Regions from separate parts of the Anoxybacillus ayderensis genome, predicted to be linked through region 2. Evidence: predicted binding sites of a transcription regulator. Region 2 holds the regulator's gene; the other holds the start of a gene.

Region 1 (9,327 bases), on a different contig from region 2:
TCAAATATTTGCTCGAACCAAGCGTTAAATGCGCTCGCCGCATCGGTGGCGATGACCGCGCTCGGCAAAAAAGGTGTAAAAGAAATGGCGACGATGAATATTCAAAAAGCGCATTATGCAAAAGAAGCGTTCGTCAATCATGGATTTGATGTCTTATTTACAGGACCGTTTTTCAACGAGTTTGTTGTTCGACTGAACAAGCCCGTAGCGGAAGTAAATAAAAAGCTGTTGGAAAAAGGGATCATCGGCGGCTACGATCTCGGGCGCGATTATCCAGAACTGCAAAACTGCATGTTAATTGCGGTCACAGAATTGCGCACGAAAGAAGAAATCGACACGCTTGTGAAAGAATTGGGGGATTGTCATGCATAAAGATCAACCGCTTATTTTTGAATTAAGCAAGCCAGGACGAATCGGATATAGCTTACCAGCACTAGACGTACCAGCAGTCGATATTGCACAAGTCGTTCCAACCGATTACATTCGGCAAGAAGCACCGGAGCTTCCTGAAGTGTCAGAGCTTGACATTATGCGTCATTATACAGCGCTATCAAAGCGTAACCATGGGGTTGATTCCGGCTTTTACCCGCTTGGATCTTGTACGATGAAATACAATCCGAAAATAAATGAAAACGTTGCTCGCTTCGCTGGATTTGCCCACATTCATCCGCTTCAGCCGGAAGAAACGGTGCAAGGGGCGCTTGAATTAATGTATGACTTACAAGAGCATTTAAAAGAAATTACCGGCATGGATGCGGTGACGTTGCAGCCAGCCGCTGGTGCGCATGGAGAATGGACAGGACTGATGATGATTCGCGCCTACCATGAAGCAAACGGCGACTACAATCGCACAAAAGTCATTGTCCCTGATACGGCGCACGGAACAAATCCTGCGTCGGCAACAGTTGCCGGATTTGAAACGGTGACGGTGAAATCGACAGAAGAAGGGCTTGTCGATTTAGACGATTTACGCCGCGTCGTCGGCCCAGATACAGCCGCGCTTATGCTCACAAACCCAAATACGCTTGGTCTTTTTGAAGAAAATATTTTAGAAATGGCAGAAATCGTGCATGCCGCAGGCGGAAAGCTGTATTACGACGGGGCAAACTTAAATGCGGTGTTAAGCAAAGCGCGCCCTGGCGATATGGGCTTTGACGTCGTTCACTTAAACCTTCATAAAACGTTTACTGGCCCGCATGGCGGCGGTGGCCCTGGCTCTGGTCCAGTTGGTGTGAAAGCGGACCTTATTCCATTTTTACCGAAACCGACGGTGGAAAAGGGAGAAGACGGATACTATTTCGACTATGACAGACCAAAAGCGATCGGTCGCGTGAAGCCGTTTTATGGCAACTTCGGCATTAACGTTCGCGCCTATACGTATATTCGTTCGATGGGGCCGGACGGCTTAAAAGCAGTGACAGAATATGCGGTATTAAACGCTAATTACATGATGCGTCGTCTAGCGGAATATTACGATTTGCCATACAACCGTCATTGCAAACACGAGTTTGTGTTATCAGGAAAGCGGCAAAAGAAATTGGGTGTGCGCACGCTTGATATTGCGAAGCGTTTGCTTGATTTCGGCTACCATCCGCCGACGATTTACTTCCCATTGATTGTCGAAGAGTGCATGATGATCGAACCGACGGAAACGGAGTCAAAAGAAACGCTCGATGCGTTCATTGATGCGATGATCCAAATTGCGAAAGAAGCGGAAGAAACGCCGGAAATCGTCCAAGAAGCACCGCATACAACGGTCGTCAAACGATTGGATGAAACGACGGCGGCCCGCAAACCGATTTTGCGTTATCAGAAATAAAAAAAGGTGCCAGGCGTTTTGGCTTGGCACCTTATTTTTTCTTCACCTTTCCTGTCCACATTTTAAATCCGCCTTTTAAGTGGTAAAGGTCGCGATATCCTTTTCGGTAAAGCATTTGTGCCGCACGGCCGCTGCGAAGTCCGCTTTGGCAATATAAATAAATCGGCTGGTCTTTACGCAATTCTTTCATGCGTAAACGCAGTTGTGAAAGTGGAATATTACGTGCTCCTAAAATGTGACCGGCAGCGTATTCATCTGGTTCGCGAACGTCGATGAGTTGCGCTTTTCGATAACCTGCGCGGAACTCTTCTTCCGTAAGCGTTTTAACGACTCGCTTTTGGTAAAAGTATGTAATTACCGCGTACACAATGATTGCTCCGAGAATAATAAGAACTGTCGTCATGCTTACCCTCCTTTTTCATCGTTGCCACGTCTATTATATAAATGTTTCGTCCAAGAAGCAAAGCATTTTCCATTGACTTATTATGTTTGCTACACTATAAAATGATAGAGGAAAGGGTGGAGTAGATGGAAAAAGAAGTATGGCGATTTATCGACTCAGGCAATTGTTCCCCAGCGTTTAATATGGCGCTTGATGAAGCGTTGTTAGAATGGCATAGTGAAGGACACTTTCCACCGACCATTCGGTTTTACGGTTGGAACCCACCGACACTTTCGATCGGCTATTTTCAAAAAGTCGAAAAAGAGATCGATATGGATGCAGTAAAAAAATACGGACTTGGCTTTGTGAGACGCCCAACAGGCGGGCGTGGTGTGCTTCATGATAAAGAATTAACGTATAGCGTTATCGTATCAGAAGCGCATCCAGCTATGCCGCAGACGGTGACGGAAGCGTATCGCGTCATTTCACAAGGCATTTTGGAAGGATTTCGTTTCCTTGGGCTTGATGCGTATTTTGCTGTTCCAAAAACAGAAGAAGAAAAAGCAGATTTAAAAAACCCACGCTCAGCTGTTTGTTTTGACGCACCGTCTTGGTATGAGCTCGTTGTCGAAGGAAGAAAAGTGGCAGGAAGCGCCCAAACGCGACAAAAAGGGGTCATTTTACAACATGGCTCGATTTTATTAGACTTAGATGAAGAGATGCTTTTTAGCTTGTTTAAGTATCCGAACGAACGAGTGAAAGAGCGGTTGCGACAAAATTTTAAAAACAAAGCGGTCGCAATCAATGAGCTAACCGATCGAAAAGTGACGATCGATGAGGCGAAAGAAGCATTTTTCAAAGGATTTGAAAAAGGTTTAAACATTCAGTTGGAACGATATGAATTAACCGATGATGAGCGGCTGTACGTTCAGCAACTAGCGAGAAATAAATACGAAACAGATGAATGGAATTTTAAAAGGTAAATTTTCCTCTTGACAAATAAAAAACACTTGACTTAATTATCAATATGTAGTATGGGTTTTGTAAAAAAACATACTACATATTGATTTTTTAATTGATTATTGTTGTCGATATATGGTAGTTTAATGTAGTAAGATTATGTTGGAAGAGGAGAGGTAAACATGACGGTTGCGTTTTCTGAAAAAATGACGGTGAATATGGACAAGTTGAATGAAGACATTCGCCTATTTCCACAAGTGCACCCGATTACTCCTGAGATGCACATTACATATAAGGGTGTGTCGCGCTTAGTGATGCTTGATCGCTATTCGTTTAAAGATACGGAAAAGTTGACGCTAAGCGTCGGGGATTTTGTCGTTTTAACAGTGAAGGAAGATCCGAAGTTTCCGGCGCGTGGGCTTGGGTTTATTGTCGAGTTGGATTGGGAGAGTAAAAAAGCACACGTGCTTGTGGAAGAAGAATATCGCCACGTGCTAGAAGGGGAAGAGGCGAAAACAGGCATTGTCGTTCGTTCTCTTGATGTTATTGAAAAACCATTAGAAATTTATTATGAGCAAATTGCAAAGCGGAACGCAACCGGGCTAGCCGCTGTTGAGCAAACGGAAGAAAAACGGCAAGAGTGGTTCGAAAAGTTTTATGAACAGCTTGTCAGTCTAAATTTCGTTCCAGCAGGGCGCGTATTATATGGAGCAGGTTCTGGAACAGAAGTGACGTACTTCAACTGCTACGTCATGCCATTTGTGAAAGACTCGCGTGAAGGTATTTCTGAACATCGCAAACAAGTGATGGAAATTATGAGCCGCGGTGGCGGTGTCGGAACGAACGGTTCTACCCTTCGTCCACGCAATACACTCGCGCGCGGAGTGAATGGAAAATCGTCCGGTTCAGTGTCATGGCTTGACGATATTGCAAAACTGACCCATCTTGTCGAACAAGGTGGAAGTCGTAGGGGCGCCCAAATGATTATGTTGGCCGATTGGCACCCGGACATTATTGAATTCATTATTTCGAAAATGCAAAATCCACGCATTTTGCGCTATTTGCTTGAAAATACAGAAGATGAAGGCATTCAAAAAGCAGCGAAAGAAAAACTAAAGTTTACACCGCTTACTGAACAAGAGCGCGCGATGTATCAAGGAATTGTTAACTACAAAAACATCCCAGGATACGGTGGCTTTTCAGAAAAAATTATTAAAGACGCGGAAGAAAAGTTGCGGACAGGCGGAACGTATAGCGTGCACAATCCGGACTTTTTAACAGGGGCGAACATTTCCGTTTGCTTAACAAAAGAGTTTATGCAGGCAGTAGAAAACGATGAAGAATACGAATTGCGCTTCCCAGATGTTGAAACGTACTCGGAAGAAGAAATGCGCATCTACAACGAAAAATGGCACGAAGTCGGCGATGTGCGTGAATGGGAGAAAATGGGCTATCGCGTTCGCGTCTACCGGAAAATTCGCGCGCGCGAGCTATGGAAGCTCATTAACATTTGCGCAACGTATTCCGCCGAACCAGGCATTTTCTTTATCGACAACGCCAACGACATGACGAACGCAAGAGCGTACGGGCAAAAAGTAGTCGCAACAAATCCGTGTGGTGAACAACCACTCGCACCTTATTCTGTGTGCAATTTAGCTGCCATTAATTTGGCGAATATGGTCGATAAAGAAAAGAAAGTTGTGGATTATGAAAAATTAAAGCAGACGGTTGAAGTCGGTGTCCGCATGCAAGATAACGTTATTGACGCAACCCCGTACTTCCTTGAGGAAAATAAAAAGCAAGCGCTTGGGGAGCGCCGCGTCGGTCTTGGCGTCATGGGACTAGCGGATTTGCTTATTTATTGCGAAAAAGAGTACGGTTCGGAAGAAGGAAATCAGTTAGTTGACGAGCTGTTTAAAACAATTGCGACAACGGCGTATCGTGCGTCGATTGAGCTTGCGAAAGAAAAAGGAAGCTTTCCGTTTTTAGTTGGTGAAACAGAAGAAGAAACGATGAAATTGCGTGAAGCGTTTATTCACACCGGTTATATGAAAAAAATGCCGGACGATATTCGCCAAGATATTTTAAAATACGGCATTCGCAACTCGCATTTATTAACGGTTGCTCCGACTGGATCCACAGGGACAATGATCGGCGTGTCCACAGGGCTTGAACCATATTTTTCCTTTTCTTATTATCGAAGCGGCCGTCTAGGTAAGTTTATTGAAGTGAAGGCGGATATCGTTCAAGAATATTTAGATAAACATCCAGAAGCAGATCCGAACAACTTGCCGCATTGGTTTGTAACCGCGATGGATTTATCGCCAGAAGCGCATGCGGATGTACAATGCATTATTCAACGTTGGGTCGATTCAAGCCTCTCGAAAACGGTGAATGCACCGCGCGGCTATACGGTCGAGCAAGTGCAAAAAGTGTACGAGCGTTTATGGCGAGGTGGTGCAAAAGGTGGAACAGTATATGTCGACGGTAGCCGTGATGCGCAAGTATTAACATTAAAAGCAGAAGAACATGCGGTCGAAGAGCAGCTAGAGCTTCTGCCAGAAGAACCGAAAAAGCGGGCTGTTGCGCTTGTTGAAACGATTCCAGATTTACGCGCAACGGACGTCACAATCGGTTCAGAAGTTGGAAACATTTGTCCAGTATGCCGTGAAGGAACGGTCGAAGAAATCGGTGGCTGCAACACGTGCACAAGTTGCGGTGCCCAGTTAAAATGTGGCTTATAACGTAAAAAGGGACGGGAAAACCCGTCCCTTATTTTATTACAAAAATTGTATTTCATCACCTCATACGAATAAACCATACTAACATTGAGGTGATTGTATGAAGCCATTTATTCCTCAGCTTGTTTATTTTGAGCCCGAAGCGCTTCATTATCCGCTTGGTAAAGAGTTATATGAAAAATTCAAACGTATGCATATCGACATTCGCGAAACGACATCGCATAACCAAGTGCGCGGCATTCCGGGAGATAACGAGCTTCAGCAATATCGCAACGCAAAATCAACACTTGTTGTCGGTGTTCGGCGCACATTAAAATTCGATACGTCTAAACCGTCCGCCGAATATGCGATTCCTCTTGCGACGGGGTGCATGGGGCATTGTCATTATTGTTATTTACAGACGACGCTTGGAAGCAAGCCTTACATTCGTGTGTACGTCAATCTGGATGATATTTTCGCTCAAGCGAAAGCATACATCGATGAACGCGCTCCAGAAATTACGCGCTTTGAAGCGGCTTGTACGTCCGATATTGTCGGCATCGATCATTTGACGCATGCTTTAAAAAAAGCGATTGAATTTATTGGAGCGACGGAATATGGTCGACTTCGTTTTGTCACAAAATATGAACATGTCGATCATTTGCTTGATGCAAAACATAATGGAAAAACACGCTTTCGTTTTAGCGTCAATTCACGGTATGTTATTCAAAACTTTGAGCCGGGGACGTCTTCGTTTGACGCACGGCTAGAGGCGGCGCGAAAAGTGGCGCATGCTGGCTATCCGCTCGGTTTTATCGTCGCTCCGATTTATATGCATGACGGTTGGGAAGAAGGGTATTTTGAGCTGTTTGAACGACTGAACACAAACTTGCAAGGCATCGACTTAACGGATTTAACGTTCGAATTAATCCAACATCGCTTCACTAAACCGGCGAAAACGGTTATTCAAAAACGATATCCGAAAACGAAGCTCGATCTTGACGAAACGAAACGAAAATATAAATGGGGACGATACGGCATCGGGAAATATGTGTATCAAGATGAAGAGGCGAATCGGTTAAATGACACGATTCGCTCGTATATTGCACAATTTTTTCCCGAAGCGACAATTGAATATTTTACGTAAATAGTTGTCATGCTTGGTAAACATGTTATAATCATAATGATTGCGGATGTTTGTTTAGGAGGGGAACGTATGCCAACACCAAGCATGGAAGATTATATTGAACAAATTTATATATTGATCGAAGAAAAAGGATACGCTCGTGTATCAGATATTGCTGAAGCGTTATCTGTTCATCCCTCCTCTGTGACAAAAATGGTTCAAAAGCTTGATAAAGACGAATATTTAGTATATGAAAAGTATCGCGGGCTTGTGCTTACTCCAAAAGGAAAAAAAATCGGTAAACGACTCGTGTATCGTCATGAGTTGCTTGAACAATTTATGCGTCTCATTGGCGTCGATGAAGAAAACATTTATCGCGATGTTGAGGGAATCGAACATCATTTGAGCTGGAACGCGATTGACCGCATCGGTGACTTAGTACAATACTTTGAGGAAGATCGGTCACGTCTTGAAGCGCTTCGCAACATTCAAAAGCAAAACGAGCAAGAACAGGCATAAACGCTTGTTCTTTTTTGTTTTTTTATGCTCAATCTCTCCCATTTTTCATACATATATGGCGAGGGAGGGAAGGGCATGGAGATTGACGGTGTGTTTTCTGGTGGAGGAGTCAAAGGTTTTGCGTTAATTGGAGCATATGAGGCGATCGAAGAAAAAGGTTTTCGTTTTAAGCGGCTTGCTGGTACGAGCGCAGGGGCACTTATTGCCTCGTTTATTGCGGCGGGATTTACAAGCAAGGAAATCGTGGACATGATCGAAGAAATGAATTTAATGGACTTTCTCGATGAGAGACATACAATCATCCCGTATGCATGGTTAAAATGGCTCGTCCTTTATTGGAAAATGGGGTTATATAAAGGAGAAAAGCTTGAACGATGGATTGCCGAACAGTTAAGTAAAAAAGGTGTGTACACGTTTGCTGATTTGCCGCATGAACGATTGCGCGTCGTCGCTTCCGATTTAACGAATGGGACGATGCTTATTTTGCCAGATGATTTGCCGAAATACGGCATTGATCCTCTCCGCTTTTCCGTCGCAAAAGCAGTAAGAATGAGCGTCGGCATTCCTTATTTTTTTGAGCCTGTACAGTTAAAGACAGATGAAGGAAAGCATATTGTCGTTGATGGCGGCTTACTAAGCAATTTTCCGATTTTTTTATTTGATGAAGAGCGAAAAAAGCGGCCTGTTCTAGGCATCAAACTAAATGCAAGACAAGCGCAAAAAGCAAAAAAGAAAATTAATAACGCCATTGATTTGTATGAAGCGTTGTTTCAAACGATGCGCGAGGCGCACGATGAACGATACATTTCGCGCCGCCATGAAAAAAATATCATTTTTCTGCCTGTCAAACATGTCGTTGCCACCGATTTCTCAGTGACGGATGAAGAAAAAAAGAAGCTCATTTCGTTTGGAAAAGAGCGCACCAAACAATTTTTAAAAACGTGGACGTATTAAAAGAAAAAATCGGGTTAAAAAGAAGCCCGATTTTTTTTCTTTCCTTTTTTTCCTTCAATGACTGTTAAATGAGTAGCGTGCTTTTTCTTTAAAGCGGTTGGGCGCGGTTGTTTTTTCGACGTCGGCTTCGTTTTCTGGTGGTGGAGCTTTTTCGATTGTTTTACCGCTTTTTGATACGAACGACTAAAGTTTTGTCTTTGTATCCATTTATATATGCCATAAAAGACAGCTGCGACCAATCCGATGAGAAACACTTGTTTCAACAACTGCATCGGATCGTTCCATAGACGATAAGAAAACCCAACAATAGCGAACACAATAAGCAAAGTGATAAGCGGGAATGGGCGCCGACGCAATCGATCCACCTCCTTTATGTTACACCACTTCTTCTTGCTCGTTCGTCGCTTCTCCCTCTAACTCAAGCAAACGTTGAAATGATGCGATAGCTACTTCCACTTGATCGTCAGTCGGTTCTTTCGTTGTTAATAGTTGTAGCCATAAACCAGGATAGCCTAACCAACGCAACACAGGAACATGCCGCAACGCGTTTGTTAGTTGTAATACTTCAAAAGACAATCCTAGTACAACTGGAATAAGCGCTAGTCTGTTTAGCACGCGCACCCAAAGCGGTTCGGTCGGGACGAACATGTAAACGAATACGCCGATGATGACAGTAAATAAAATGAAGCTGCTGCCACAACGATAATGAAGGCGAGATTGTTGTTGTACATGTTCAACCGTCAATGGTAAACCATTTTCGTACGCATTAATTACTTTATGTTCCGCTCCGTGATATTGAAACAATCGTTTAACAAGTGGCGTGAGCGAAATAAAGTAAATATAACCT
Region 2 (9,327 bases):
AAACCCCTTCATCCAAGAAGCCGATTGTCTTGGAATAGGCGAGGACAACGAATGTTCTCGTCTTTTTTCTTTTTTAGCGGGTATCGTGGTAAAATAAGCGTAAGTGAATAAAGAGGAGGTTTTCGGTTTGGCAAATAAATTAGTATTGATCGACGGCAATAGCATCGCTTACCGCGCTTTTTTTGCTCTGCCGCTCTTACATAACGATAAAGGGATTCATACAAATGCGATTTACGGTTTTACGATGATGTTAATGAAGCTCATTGAAGAAGAAAAACCGACGCATATGCTCGTTGCGTTTGACGCAGGGAAAACGACATTTCGTCATGAAGTGTACACAGAATATAAAGGAGGGAGACAAAAGACGCCACCAGAACTATCAGAACAGTTTCCATTTTTACGTGAGTTGCTTGATGCATATAACATCCGCACATATGAACTTGAAAATTACGAAGCGGATGATATTATTGGGACGCTCGCGACAAAAGCGGAAAAAGAAGGATTTCACGTTGTGATTATTTCAGGGGATCGGGATTTAACTCAATTAGCGTCTGACCGTATTCATGTGCATGTGACGAAAAAAGGAATAACAGATATGGAACGATATACGCCAGAGCATGTGCTTGAAAAGTACGGATTAACGCCCGCACAAATTGTTGATTTAAAAGGGTTAATGGGGGATGCATCAGATAATATCCCGGGTGTTCCGGGAGTCGGAGAAAAGACAGCGTTAAAGTTGTTAAAGGAGTACGGAACAGTTGAACACGTACTAGCATCACTTGAACATATTTCAGGAAAAAAACTAAAAGAGAATTTACAAACGTATCGTGAACAAGCGCTACTAAGTAAGCAGTTAGCGACCATTCATCGCGACGTTCCGCTCACACTATCGCTCGATGAATTAGCATGGCAGTCATATGATGTCGAACGACTGGCAGCATTGTTTCGAGAGCTAGGTTTTACGTCGCTAATGGATAAAATTGGACATCCTTCGCATGAACAACGATCGTTAACGAATATCTCTTTCGTAACGGTACAAACGATTGACGAGCACATGTTGACGGAAGATAGCGCCCTTGTTATCGAAGTGCTTGATGAAAATTATCATCAAGCACCGATTCTCGGATTTGCACTTGTGAATGAGCGAGGACATTTTTTTATCCCGACAGACGTTGCTTTTGCATCTTCTGTATTTCGAGCATGGCTTGAGAATGAGCAATGTAAAAAAAGTGTGTTTGACGCGAAACGAGCAATTGTTGCGCTAAAGTGGCACGGCATTGAATTAAAAGGAATCGATTTTGATTTATTATTAGCGGCATACTTGCTCAATCCGACAGATGCAAACGGGGACATCGCAGCCGTTGCAAAAACGAAGCAATATACAGACGTACAAAGCGATGAAGATGTGTACGGAAAAGGGGCAAAACAGACGGTTCCGCCGACAAATGTATTAGCTGAACATCTCGTACGAAAGGCAAAAGCGATTGCTTCTCTAAAAGAAACATATATTCATGAACTAAAACAAAATGAACAATTTGAATTGCTTATTCACTTAGAGTTACCACTTACGTTCATTTTGGCGCAAATGGAGTTTTACGGTGTAAAGGTGGATGTGAATTGCTTACAAAACATGGGGAGAGAGTTCACCGCTCAGCTCCAACAAATTGAGCAACGCATTTATGAATTAGCAGGAACAACGTTTAACATTAATTCCCCAAAACAACTTGGGACGATTTTGTTTGAGAAATTACAGTTGCCGATTGTGAGAAAAACGAAAACAGGTTATTCCACATCGGCGGATGTTTTAGAAAAATTAGCGCCATACCATGAAATCATTGAGCAAATTTTACATTATCGTCAACTCGGAAAATTACAATCGACGTATGTAGAAGGATTAATGAAAGTAGTGCGCCAAGATACAGGGAAAGTGCATACAATTTTCCAACAAGCATTGACGCAAACAGGGCGCTTAAGTTCAACGGAGCCTAATTTACAAAACATTCCGATTCGCATTGAAGAAGGAAGAAAAATTCGTCAAGCGTTCGTCCCATCTTTTGATGATTGGGTCATTTTTGCGGCTGACTATTCGCAAATTGAGTTGCGCGTGTTAGCCCATATTGCCAATGACGAAAATTTAATTGCTGCATTTCATCATGATCTCGACATTCATACGAAAACGGCGATGGACATTTTTCATGTAAAGGAAGAAGAAGTGACCGCACATATGCGTCGGCAAGCAAAGGCGGTCAATTTTGGTATCGTTTACGGAATTAGCGACTACGGATTGTCGCAAAACTTAGGCATTACACGCAAAGAAGCAGCAGAATTTATTGAGCGATATTTTCAAAGCTATCCAGGTGTCAAACGATATATGGAAGAAATTGTACAAGATGCAAAACAAAAAGGATATGTCACGACGTTGCTTCACCGTCGTCGCTATTTACCGGATATTACAAGCAGCAACTTTAATATTCGTAGCTTTGCTGAGCGAACAGCGATGAACACACCAATTCAAGGAAGTGCTGCGGATATTATTAAAAAAGCGATGATTGATTTAGCGACACGTTTACATGAAGAACGGTTACAAGCGCGTCTATTATTGCAAGTACATGACGAACTTATTTTAGAGGCTCCAAAAGAGGAAATTGATTTGTTGAAAAAAATTGTCCCAGATGTCATGGAAAATGCAGTATCATTACGTGTTCCATTAAAGGTCGATTACCACTTTGGACCGACGTGGTATGATGCGAAGTAAGGAAAGGATGAACAAACATGCCAGAACTACCTGAAGTGGAAACGGTGCGGCGCACGCTTCTTCCGCTTGTTGTTGGCAAAACGATTGAACGTGTAAAAGTACATTGGGAAAAGATCGTCCAACATCCTGACGTAGAAACATTTTGTGATCGATTAAAAGGACAGACGATTTACGATATTGAGCGACGGGGGAAATTTTTAATTTTTCAATTGGACGATGTTGTTCTAGTTTCCCATTTGCGTATGGAGGGACGCTACATATACGAAAAAGAAAATGCCCCATTTGATCGCCATACGCACATCTTTTTTACATTTACAGATCGTACCGAACTTCGTTATCGCGATGTGCGTAAATTTGGAACGATGCATTTGTTCAATAAAGGGGAAAACGTTCCACCTTTATCAAACATCGGCATCGAGCCGCTTGACGAACAGTTTACTGTTTTATGGCTTACCGATCAGCTTCAACGAACAAAGCGAACAATAAAAGCGGTATTGCTTGATCAAACGATTGTTGCAGGATTAGGAAATATTTATGTTGACGAAGTGTTATTTCGTTCGTCCATTCATCCAGAACGTATCGCAGCTACGTTAACGGAGCAAGAAATAGAAGCGTTACATGAAGCAATCGTTGAAACGATACGAGAAGCGATTGAAAAAGGGGGCAGCACGGTTCGAACGTACGTCAATACGCAAGGGAAAATAGGAACATTTCAAACGCAATTGTACGTATATGGGCGTGTAAATAAGCCGTGCCGGCGATGCGGGGAGCCCATTGTCAAAACAATGGTCGCAAATCGCGGTACGCATTATTGTAAACATTGTCAAACATAGTGTAAGAACATTGCCTAGGCCTCTTCCATATACTATGGTAGTTTTTCAAAGGAAGGGGCAGGCGCTTATGATCACATGGTCTTTATTTTTACTTGCTTTAGCTGTTAGCATCGACGGTTTGACTGTCGGGATTACGTACGGTATGCGGAATGTACATATTCCGCTTCGGTCATTGCTTATTATTTCGCTTTTTTCGTGCCTGACTTTTTTAGTGGCGATGGGCATTGGGCGCATCATGTATGTGTTTTTTTCACCTGCTGTTGCGAACGCAATGGGTGGAAGTATATTGATCGTATTAGGGTTATGGATGATCATTCAATTTATCCTTAAACGAGACGACAATGAAGAAAAGTTTCTCATGAATGTAGAAATTCGTCCGCTCGGTATTGTTATTCAAATTTTACGCAAGCCAACGATGGCTGATTTTGACCGGTCAGGTACGATTACAGGAATGGAAGCCGTATTTTTAGGTGTTGCTTTGTCTCTTGATGCGTTTGGGGCAGGAGTGAGCGCAGCGCTTTTAAATTATTCTGTAACGTTTACGACATTTCTCATTTGTTTGCTTAGCTTTAGCTTCTTATTTAGCGGTTTAAAAATTGGTAAGTCGTTTAGGAAGTATGACTGGCTACAAAAATATTCGTTTTTACCTGGAATTATGCTCATTGTGCTTGGTATTTTTAAAATGAGATAGGGGGGATAGTAAGTGTTAACGATCGGTTTAACAGGGGGGATTGCGAGCGGAAAAAGCACGGTCGCGGCGATGTTTCGCGACTTACATATTCCTGTTATTGATGCAGATGAAATCGCTCATCGTGTCACAGCAATCAATGGTGAAGCGTATAAACCTATTGTTGAAGCGTTCGGCCGCGACATTTTGGATGCAAACGGAGCGATTGATCGCCGCAAACTCGGTACGATCGTGTTTGATGATGAACAAAAGCGAAAACAGTTAAATGCCATCGTTCATCCGCTTGTGCGCAAACATATGCTACAACAAAAAGAACAATATGCGAAACAAAAGGAAAAGGCAGTTGTTCTCGATATTCCTCTTTTATTTGAAAGCAAATTAGAGCATCTTGTTGATCGCATTCTCGTTGTATATGTCGATGAACAAACCCAGCTTCATCGTCTTTGTGAGCGCAATGGCTTTTCGGTTGAAGAAGCACGGGCTCGCATGAAAGCACAAATGCCGCTTGAAGAAAAAAGAAAGAAAGCCGATGCAGTGATCGATAATAACGGAACGATAGAAGAAACGAAACGACAATTGCATGCATGTTTAGTACGTTGGGGTGTTCTTGGAAAATAGGACGCCCTTTTTTTATTTTTTTATAGCATAAACAAACTAAAAGTGTTATACTATTTTTGTAGATAACGAACAAATAGTATAACATATATATTGAAAGGAGCTATATAATGAAAGCGAGAGTAGCGATTAACGGATTCGGACGCATTGGACGGATGGTGTTCCGAAAAGCGATAATTGAACAAGATTTTGATATTGTAGCGATTAATGCGAGCTATCCGCCTGAAACGTTAGCTCATTTAATAAAATATGATTCAAACCATGGCAAATTTGAAGGGGAAGTCATTCCGGTTGAAGATGGACTTATTGTGAATGGGAAAAAAGTACAGTTACTCAATTCCCGCGATCCACGCCTACTGCCATGGGGAGAGCTTCAAATCGATATTGTTATTGAGGCGACAGGAAAGTTTAATGCAAAAGAGAAAGCAATGATGCACATCGAAGCAGGGGCGAAACGCGTCATTTTAACAGCGCCAGGAAAAGATGAAGATGTAACAATTGTCATCGGTGTAAATGAACATATGCTTTCTCCAGAACATATCATTATTTCAAATGCTTCATGCACAACAAATTGTTTAGCTCCGGTTGTAAAAGTGCTTGATGAAGCATTCGGCATTGAAAATGGGTTGATGACAACTGTGCATGCATATACAAACGATCAAAAAAATATTGACAATCCGCATAAAGATTTACGCCGTGCCCGTTCGTGTGCACAATCGATCATTCCAACAACGACAGGTGCAGCGAAAGCGTTGGCGCTCGTATTGCCACATTTAAAAGGAAAAATGCACGGCATGGCATTGCGCGTTCCAACGCCAAACGTTTCGCTTGTTGATGTCGTTGTCGATGTAAAAAAACATGTAACGGTCGATGAAGTAAACGAAGCATTTATGCAAGCAGCACGTGGATCGTTAAAAGGCATTTTAGACGTGACGATGGAACCGCTCGTATCGATTGATTTTAATACGAATCCGCACTCTGCCATTGTCGATGGATTATCCACGATGGTAATCGAAAATCGGAAAGTAAAAGTATTAGCATGGTATGATAATGAATGGGGTTATTCGTGCCGCGTTGTTGATTTAACAAAGCTTGTTGCAAAACAGTTGTCAAAAAACGAAGCGGTTGCGATGTCATAACGCTGGCATTCCAGCGTTATTTTTTATGCCTAATTTCATAAAAAACAAAAAACAATATTGAAAAAAAGATATAAACGAAGTATACTATTTTTCGTGAACTTCTTGAACGCATGGTAATGTGACTACTTAAAGGGTTAGGACCTCTTTGGACTAACTTTCCCCCGTGGTAGTTATACATTCCAGAAAGCAAAAGAAATTCATCGTTTATTTTTTTTCAAAATTTATTAAAGGGGGATACGATCATGGATACAATGGGTCGTCACGTTATCTCAGAACTTTGGGGATGCGATTTTGATAAGTTGAATGACATCGAGTTTATTGAAAAAACATTTGTTGATGCAGCGTTAAAGTCAGGTGCGGAAATTCGTGAAGTTGCATTTCATAAATTTGCACCACAAGGCGTTAGCGGCGTTGTGATCATTTCTGAATCACATTTAACGATTCACAGTTTTCCTGAACACGGATATGCGAGTATTGATGTGTACACATGTGGACATTTAGATCCAACGATTGCTGCTGACTATATTGCAGAAGCGTTAGGTGCGCAAACACGTGAAACAATTGAATTGCCTCGTGGCATGGGTCCGATTGAAATTAAACAAGCAAAAGCTTTATAATAAAGTGTAAGAGGAAAAGAGGTGTAGATTCTGCACCTCTTTTTTATCATTCGTTGAAAAGTGAGGCGACGACAGGTGAAATGGAAATACGTATTAACGAATCATAATGAAACATCGGAACGTCATCCGGATGAGCAGTTGAAAAGCCGTTATTATAAAACGACGCAAGCGGCTGCATTAAAAGAAGTGAAACAATTGTTCGAGCAAATGGACGGCTATCATATTGTGGCAATCTCAGAAGAAAGAGGAGAAATGAGCGTATCGCTTACGAAAGGAAAAAAAGCATTTATCGTCGTCACAGTCATTTCTGTTCGACCGTTCGAAACAGCTATTGATTTTTCTGTGACGACAGAAACAAAGTGGTTGCCAATCGACTTTGGATTTAGCCGTCAACTTATTATTCGTTTATATGATCAATTAGCTAAACGATTAACATACATCGGATCGGGAATATATAGTGAGAAGTAGTTGTGCATGCGCCTTTTTTTGTCTACTATAAGGGTAAGATTACTGTCAGGAGTTGATACATATGAAATGCCCATCGTGTCACCATCATGGGACGCGGGTACTTGATTCGCGTCCAGTTGATGAAGGGCGTTCCATTCGCCGTCGGCGCGAATGTGAACGTTGCCATTTTCGTTTTACAACGTTTGAGAAAGTCGAAGAAACACCGTTAATTGTCGTGAAAAAAGAAGGAACGAGAGAAGAATTTAGTCGTGAAAAAATATTGCGTGGGCTGATTAAAGCATGTGAGAAGCGGCCGGTTGCCCTTGAACAATTAGAGCAAGTGACGCAGCAAATTGAGCGAGAATTGCGTAATAGCGGCATAAATGAAGTAAAAAGTGAAACGATCGGCGAAATGGTAATGGAAAGATTATCAAAAATTGATGAAGTCGCTTACGTTCGTTTTGCCTCTGTATATCGACAGTTTAAAGATTTAAACGTCTTTATTGAAGAATTAAAAGAGCTCATTAAAAAAGAACAAGGAGAAAGGGCATAATGTGCTCTTTTTCATATGAAGAAGGTCGATAAGATGGAATATAGTTGGAAAGAGTTAATTGCGGTCGACCGATATATTGTACATGCGAACGGAATTTTAAGCGAATTAGACCGAAAAGTATTGACACTTTTATATCAACCTTTAATTGGTGCTCAAGCGTATAGCTTATATATGACGTTATGGAGCGAACTTGAGCAGGCGCGTTTATGGAGCGAGGAGACGACACATCATAGTTTAATGGCGATTATGCAATGCAGTTTGCCAACGATATATGCCGAGCGTTTAAAACTAGAAGGAATCGGGTTGTTAAATACGTACATGAAACGAACGAATGAAGACGATGAACGGGTATTTATTTATGAGCTACTTCTTCCACTTACACCAGAACAATTTTTCAACGATGGGGTTTTAAATGTATTTTTGTATGATCGTGTCGGAAAAACAAAATTTCAAAAGCTGAAAAAGTTTTTTTCCGATCGTGCCATTGATCGTACGTCATTTACACCGATCACCCGCTCATTTCACGATGTCTTTTCATCCATCCAACCTGAAAAAATGATTCATAAATTAAGTGATGAAGCGAAACAAGAAGTGATGCTTCAAGATGGACAGCAGTATATAGGAAAAGAACGAGCGATATATAAGATGCAAGATGATATATTTGACTTCGATGCCTTTTACGCTGGACTATCTCATCACCTCGTACCACGACGTGCGATTACTGAAAAAGTAAAAGATGCAATTAAAAAGCTTTCTTTTCTGTATGGGATTGGTCCTCTTGATATGCAAAAAATTGTGATGGGCGTCATCGATCCCGCTGAACAAATTGATATTGAAGCATTACGAAAAGCAGCGCAAGAATGGTATCAATTTGAACGTGGTGAAGCGCTTCCGCGTCTATATGATCGTGTACAACCGTTAGCAGAGCGAACGATGGCACATGCCGAACCAAAAAATGAAGAAGAATATTTAATGAAACAGCTTGAAACCGTTTCGCCGAGACAATTGCTTATGGATTTTTCTGGTGGAGTTGAACCGGCGTTAGCTGATTTACAGTTGATTGAAGACATTATGTTTAAACAAAAATTGCCGCCAGGTGTCATGAACGTGCTCATTTACTACGTCATGCTGCGGACAGATATGAAGTTGCCGAAAAAATATGTTGAAAAAATTGCGAGTTCATGGGCGCGAAAAAAGGTACGTACGGTGAAACAAGCGATGGAATTGGCGAAAAAAGAGGCGCGAGAATATGAAACATTTATGAAAGAAAAAGAACAAAAAGGATCTAAAAAACCGATTCGTACCGAACTGTTGCCAGATTGGCTGCAGACGGACTATTCACAATTTGAGCGAAAACAAGTGAAATCAGAAGAAGAGTTAGAACAAAAACGGCGCGAGTTGGAAGAACGGTTAAAAAAACCGAAAAGTTAGGGGATAAACGATGAAACCAATTCGGGAAACCATTCACCATTTGATGAATCGTCACGATTTTAAAGAACGATATGAGGCGATGAAGCGCGACATTTTACGTGATCCTCATGTTCAAACATTTTTGCGTGGTCATCACGTGACGGATGCGATGTTAAATCGTCATCTCGGTAAATTGTACGAGTTTGTGCAACAAAGCAAGCATTGTGAACGTTGCCAAAGCTTAGAACAATGTCCGAACTTACTGAAAGG

Evidence for each region. The regulator NrdR, encoded in region 2, represses ribonucleotide reductase genes. The targets are predictions, from matches to a motif close to AACACNATATATNGTGTT.
Region 1: HNR63_RS10215 (vitamin B12-dependent ribonucleotide reductase) is a predicted target of NrdR. The motif match lies at 3,254-3,271, and genes of this name have one in related genera.

The regions. Positions count from the first base shown of each region.
Region 1 is NZ_JACDUV010000006.1:158,833-168,159, forward strand. It holds gene gcvPA (aminomethyl-transferring glycine dehydrogenase subunit GcvPA) at 1-372, shown strand, start outside; gene gcvPB (aminomethyl-transferring glycine dehydrogenase subunit GcvPB) at 365-1,819, shown strand; gene HNR63_RS10205 (rhodanese-like domain-containing protein) at 1,851-2,222, opposite strand; gene HNR63_RS10210 (lipoate--protein ligase family protein) at 2,348-3,184, shown strand; gene HNR63_RS10215 (vitamin B12-dependent ribonucleotide reductase) at 3,344-5,905, shown strand; gene splB (spore photoproduct lyase) at 6,003-7,028, shown strand; gene mntR (transcriptional regulator MntR) at 7,098-7,526, shown strand; gene HNR63_RS10230 (patatin-like phospholipase family protein) at 7,602-8,480, shown strand; gene HNR63_RS10235 (SA1362 family protein) at 8,495-8,836, opposite strand; gene HNR63_RS10240 (DUF1385 domain-containing protein) at 8,856-9,327, opposite strand, start outside.
Region 2 is NZ_JACDUV010000004.1:151,838-161,164, forward strand. It holds gene polA (DNA polymerase I) at 128-2,755, shown strand; gene mutM (DNA-formamidopyrimidine glycosylase) at 2,773-3,588, shown strand; gene ytaF (sporulation membrane protein YtaF) at 3,656-4,279, shown strand; gene coaE (dephospho-CoA kinase) at 4,292-4,894, shown strand; gene HNR63_RS07435 (glyceraldehyde-3-phosphate dehydrogenase) at 5,002-6,030, shown strand; gene speD (adenosylmethionine decarboxylase) at 6,273-6,647, shown strand; gene HNR63_RS07445 (hypothetical protein) at 6,723-7,115, shown strand; gene nrdR (transcriptional regulator NrdR) at 7,177-7,647, shown strand; gene HNR63_RS07455 (replication initiation and membrane attachment family protein) at 7,681-9,078, shown strand; gene dnaI (primosomal protein DnaI) at 9,089-9,327, shown strand, end outside.